DNA from 2 places in the Shewanella sp. Choline-02u-19 genome. Region 2 is predicted to be linked to the other one. Evidence: predicted binding sites of a transcription regulator. Region 2 holds the regulator's gene; the other holds the start of a gene.
What was found. The regulator LexA, encoded in region 2, represses DNA repair genes until DNA is damaged. The targets are predictions, from matches to a motif close to TACTGTATNNNNATACAGTA.

Region 1: recA (recombinase RecA) is a predicted target of LexA. The motif match lies at 1,851-1,870, and genes of this name have one in related genera.

The regions. Positions count from the first base shown of each region.
Region 1 covers NZ_PJBE01000013.1:2,385,080-2,388,256, reverse strand. Annotated here, with positions in the region: gene mutS (DNA mismatch repair protein MutS) at 1-1,654, opposite strand, end outside; gene recA (recombinase RecA) at 1,974-3,041, shown strand.
Region 2 covers NZ_PJBE01000012.1:241,349-244,525, forward strand. Annotated here, with positions in the region: gene coxB (cytochrome c oxidase subunit II) at 1-445, opposite strand, end outside; gene CXF83_RS03175 (cell division inhibitor SulA) at 897-1,409, opposite strand; gene lexA (transcriptional repressor LexA) at 1,406-2,026, opposite strand; gene plsB (glycerol-3-phosphate 1-O-acyltransferase PlsB) at 2,328-3,177, shown strand, end outside.

The sequences.
Region 1 (3,177 bases), on a different contig from region 2:
CTTTGGCAAACTCTTGCAGCTCATGTATTTTCGGCAATAGGAGGTCAAATAACTGTTCCCATAACTGTTTTTCTAATGCGAGTGCTTTACCTTGGCTTGAAAGGACTTTTTCTTCGTGTTCTTTCAGTTCCGCAATGATATAACGCTCTGTGTTTTTTAGCGTTTGACGGCGTTGATAACTCAAGGGCACCAGATCTGATTCGCGGCGGCTGACTTCAATGTAGTATCCATGTACTCGGTTGTAGCCGACTTTTAGGGTAGATATCCCTGTTTGTTCTTTCTCTCGAGCTTCCAACTGGGCAAGGTAATCGGTAGCACCGGCGCTTAGTACACGCCATTCATCAAGCTCTGCATCATAACCGTCACGTATTACACCACCATCACGAATAAGCATTGGTGGATTATCGACAATGGCATTTGACAGCAAGACTAGTTCCTCAGGGAACTCGCCAATGACTTGAGACAGGTATTGAAGGTGAGGAACTGTTGTCGACTTAAGCGTTTGCTGTAGTTGCGGTAACAAGCCTAATGCTTGACGTAAGCGCGCAAAATCTCTTGGTCGGGCATTGCGAAGGGCGATACGAGCTGTTATTCGCTCAACGTCACCTAACGCTTTTAAGTCTTCAGCAAGGGTAAGGTAATGCTCACTGGTAATTAACTCGGCAATAGATGACTGTCGAGCATTTATGACTTGGTGATCACGCAGTGGCTGATGCAACCAGCGCTGTAGCATGCGGCTACCCATAGCTGTAACTGTATTATCTAATACAGAGGCTAAGGTGTTAGTTTGTCCGCCTTGCAGGTTTACTGTTAACTCTAAATTACGACGCGTCGCAGCATCAAGTATGATGCTGTCAGCTTGGTTAAAACGTATGATAGAGTTTATATGTGGTAATGCTGTACGCTGAGTATCTTTCACATACTGCATTAGGCAACCTGCAGCTTGCAGTGACAGTCTGGCATCTTCAATACCGAAACCTTTAAGGTCTTTAGTGCCAAATTGACTTAGCAGCAAACGGTGGCAAGTCTCAAAATCAAATTCCCACTCGGGTCGACGGCGAGTGCCATTCATGCCTGCAATAAGACTCATTTGTGAAAAGTCTTCGCTATAAAGCAATTCTGCCGGATTGGTTCTTTGCAATTCAGCTTCCAGAGACTCGGTATCTTTCAGCTCTGTGACCACAAAACGGCCGGATGCGATATCAAGAGTCGCGTAACCATATCCCGCTTTGCCTTGATAGAGTGCGGCAAGTAAATTATCTTGCTTCTCTTGTAGCAAGGCTTCATCAGTCAAAGTCCCTGGGGTGACGAGACGGACAACTTTGCGATCAACTGGCCCCTTTGAAGTGGCTGGATCGCCTACTTGCTCGCAGATCGCGACAGACACACGAAGTTGCACTAGCTTCGCTAAATACCCTTCAACAGCGTGGTAGGGTAGGCCAGCCATAGGGATCGGGTCGCCACCACTTTTTCCGCGTGCTGTTAATGAGATACCGAGCAACTCAGAAGCGAGTTTGGCATCTTCGTAAAAAAGCTCGTAGAAGTCCCCCATGCGATAAAATAGCAACATATCTGGATTTTCCGCTTTTAGCGTCAAATATTGACGCATCATCGGGGTGTGTTTTTCTAAGTTTTGCGGATCAATAGCAGTCATCAATTTGCTTTGCCTGTACTTTACTGCGGCGCGTAGTGGCCATTAAACATTTATGGTTGCCAATCTTAACAATTTTTTACTCATCTTAGTGGGGATTATTATGATGAAATACTGCTAACTAAGGGCGTTTTTTACGTACTATTGCTTATCTGTATGATTTTGTTGGTTTAATAAAAAAATCTTGCACAGTACTTGATACTGTATGATTGTACAGTATACTAGTTTCATATTGAGGCCCTAAAGTAGATATTAGAGTCGTCATCAAAATGATAATACAGTGCTGAAACTGTGTTAGCACTGTGATTTTAAGGAAATAATAATGAAGATAGATCCAAATAAAGAGAAAGCGTTAAACGCCGTTTTAGGTCAAATTGAAAAGCAATTTGGTAAAGGTTCAATTATGAAGTTGGGCGAAAATCGTTCAATGGATGTTGAAACAATCTCTACTGGCTCTCTATCTTTGGATGTGGCGTTGGGTGCTGGTGGCCTGCCTATGGGGCGTATTTGCGAAATCTACGGTCCAGAATCATCAGGTAAAACAACACTAACGTTGGAAGTGATTGCTGCAGCACAGAGGCAGGGCAAGATTTGTGCATTTATCGATGCCGAGCATGCTTTGGACCCCATCTATGCAAAGAATCTAGGTGTTGATATTGATAATTTACTTTGCTCACAACCTGATACTGGTGAGCAAGCGTTAGAGATTTGTGATGCATTGAGTCGTTCTGGCGCAGTTGACGTTATTGTTGTTGACTCCGTGGCGGCATTAACGCCAAAAGCTGAAATTGAAGGCGAAATTGGTGACTCTCACATGGGCCTAGCGGCGCGTATGATGAGCCAAGCAATGCGTAAACTTGCAGGTAACCTTAAGCAATCAAACACTTTGCTTATCTTCATTAACCAAATTCGTATGAAAATTGGTGTCATGTTTGGTAACCCTGAAACCACGACTGGTGGTAACGCACTTAAGTTCTACGCTTCTGTTCGTTTAGATATTCGCCGTACTGGTGCGATCAAAGACCGCGATGAAGTTATTGGTAACGAAACGCGCGTTAAAGTGGTTAAGAACAAAATTGCTGCGCCGTTTAAGCAAGCTGAATTCCAAATCCTTTATGGCAAAGGTATTAACAGTACTGGCGAGCTAGTTGACTTAGGCGTTATTCATAAGTTAATTGAAAAGTCAGGTGCTTGGTATGCATATAAAGGCAGTAAAATTGGTCAAGGCCGTGCAAACGCTGGTAAGTATTTAATTGAAAACCCAGAAGTGTCTGACGAAATTGAGGCTACTTTGCGTTCAATGTTATTAGGCAAAGGCGAAAAAGTAACAGCGGAAACTACTGACACTGCAGGTGACAATGTTGATTTAGAAACAGGCGAAGTTTTTTAAGTCCCTTTTTTGAGTTAGCTTGGTAAGTTAGCTTTTTAATACTTATGCCCCAATCAGCATTACACGTCACGGCGCGCTTATAGCGCGCCGTGATCATTCCCGTAAAAAATCCAAACCAAACTAAACTTTCTGAGTT
Region 2 (3,177 bases):
GTGCTCTAGGAGTCGACATTAAGCTATAAAACTCAACGTCTTTATCGAAATAGCTGTAATGCCACTTCCACTGCGAACCTGTTATTTTAATGGTGAGGTCAGCATTACTGGGGTCTTCCATTGCAATCAAGGTTTTGGTTGCGGGAATAGCCATGATTATAAGAATAATAAAAGGCACTACAGTCCATAAAATCTCGACTTTAGTACTTTCATGAAAGTTGGCGGCGACTGCGCCTTTTGATTTGCGATGGTTGATCATGGCATAAATCATTGCGCCAAAAACAACAATGCCAATAGCACAGCAGATATAAAGGATAATCATATGGAGGTTATAAACCTTACCACTGATCTCCGTCACGCCTTCTGTCATATTAAACGGCATTTCTGATGCAAACAGTGTAGGCGAAAATATTAGCGCCAACACACAGTACAACAATTGCTTCACTAGACTTCTCCTCTGTCAACAAGACAAAGAAGAGTCACACAGTAAGTCTCTGCTCTATGTAAACTCTTCAGTTCCCAAAAAAGCAACGATGACTTCAAAGTGCGCGAGTGGTTTATCCATCGTGTCGTTATGTTTCGACTATCGATTAGACTTTATATAATTTCAGTATTTTAATACTGGTTAGTGTAACCACACTGGCACCTACGGCTGAAATATATCAGGCCGATCTCAGTCTTCATATACTCTTTAAGGATCTACAGTCCATACATAAAGACCGACGACTAAATCGCTCGGATATAACAATATATCGTTGTTATCAGTACCTACCCTACTTGGTGTTGAAATATTGATCAAGATCACTTTTTGATTCATTTGCTTAGCAGCAGTAATAAAAAAGCTCCCGTTAAGGGAGCTTTGCTTTAGAGACTAGATTTGTAATAGAAAGAATTGCTTAATGGACTGCTGCGAACAGTGAACCTTGTTTAAACCGCTCGTCCTGTGTATTTATTGTGCTGTCAGGTAAGTGAGCATTCGCATTTTCAATAATGATACCCACCGCTTGAGCACTCTTTGCGACTAACTGCAGTCGTCTACTGTCTCGTGCATCGACTTCATTCGTCCAGGTTATTACCGCGCTTGATGTGCCACTCGTGAGCGCTTTTTCCATAGCCCAAAGTGTTTCGAATTCATCTTTTGCGTGTACCAGTAGGATTCTATCCATGCGGACGCCAGCAGAAGCGAGCATCTGTTTGTAACCGATATTAGGTGGGCTAATTAATACAATCCAGCGACCTTGTTGGCTCAGTTGAGCAAGTTGGCCACTAATCTGTTTTAATTCAGTGCGCCCCTGAGTGTGAGATACCATAGTTTCGATATCTGTATTTACCTTTTTAGACATAGCTTGAGCAGGTATATCTTGCCAAAGGCCAGGGTGACGCGGGCTTACACCTAATAATTTGTTCATTGCCAATCTCCATTACGGATCACGCCAACGGCTAAACCTTCAATACTTAAGCTTTGGTTTGCCAGATCAACTTCTATCGGTGAATAATCTTCATTCTCAGCATGTAAATAAACTTTATTGCCTTTCTTTTCAAAGCGTTTAACCGTGACTTCATCTTCTACTCGTGCCACCACAACTTGACCGTTGCTTGCATGTTGGATCTTATGCACTGCAAGCAAATCGCCTTCAAGTATGCCGATGTTTTTCATGCTGTCACCGCGTACTTTAAGCAGGAAGTCGGCTGACGGGCGGAACATGGTAGGATCAATTTTATAATGTTGCTCTACATGTTCTTGAGCCAGAATAGGTTCACCTGCGGCCACTTGACCAATAAGCGGTAAACCAAGGTCGGCATCTTCGGTATCATCTTGAATTAACTTAATTCCTCGAGAGGTACCTGGCATGATCTCAATACAGCCTTTCTTCGCTAAAGCTTTTAAGTGCTCCTCGGCTGCATTGGCAGATTTAAAGCCTAAACGTTTGGCTATTTCAGCACGGGTGGGTGGCATACCTGTGTCTGTAATATTGCGTTTAATTAGCTCTAAAATTTCAGCTTGACGTGGTGTAAGTGGTCTCATTATTAAGCCTGTCTTTCCATACAGTAACTGTCAGTATATACAGTATTTCTGTTCGCGCAAGTATTAACCAAATTTATGTTAAAGTTGAATTTATTAGCACTAGGGTGGGGCTGAGAGATTAAGGAGGGATGAACGAGATTTAATCCTGATAGGCAGGATATACATAGACTTATGATGGCTTAAGTCATTGTTCTATAAATACGCAAATGTTTCCGAGTGCCATTATAAAGCAATTGCGCAAACGCTCCGAAATTCTGGTATTCTACGGGGTTATTAGAAGCGACTATACTGCAAGCGAATCATGTCGAAAAAAGACTCTCTTTGGTTTAAATCATTACGCTGGATCCAAAAAAAGCTCGTGCACACTATTGTAGTGCCTCATGATCCTTTTGAAGACCTCAATCTCGATCCAAGCAAGCCACTCGTTTATGTCATGAAAACAGAATCTGTTAGTGACATAGCAGCTCTTAGTGAGATAACCGGTAAATTCGGTTTACCTAGCCCATATAATGACTTAGAGGTTAATGGGGTGACTGCGCCGCGCGTTGTCTGCCTTGAAGGTAGCAAGCCTCTATTTGGCGAAAGAGAAAGTGCCGAACAGTATTTGCATTGCTTTAAGCGCCTATTGAGTGTGCATAAGCAAAATGAAGAATTAGATATTCAGCTAGTTCCTGTGAGTCTTTATTGGGGACGAACCCCAGGCAAAGAAGACGACACCATGCGCGCTGCTGTGTTGGAGCGTCAAAATCCGACTTGGTTACGCAAGTGCTTGATGATCTTGTTTCTCGGTCGACACAACTTTGTGCAGTTTTCTAATGCTGTTTCTCTGCGTTATATGGCAGACGAACATGGTACTGATAAGCGCATCGCACAAAAACTAGCCCGTGTCGCGCGAGTGCATTTTCAGCGTCAACGTAAAGTAATGACTGGGCCTCAGCTGCCTAAGCGCCAAGCTCTGTTCCATGCTTTGCTAAAGTCAGAATCAATTACCCGAGCCATTAAAGAAGAAGCGACAAATAAAAAAATCTCCGAATCAGAAGCGCGTGCAAAAGCGATGGAGTATCTAGATGAAGTCGCGGCGGATTACTCCGATAGCTTAGTGCGTATTACCGAGCGTTTTCTTACTTGGTTGTGGAATAAGCTTTATAAAG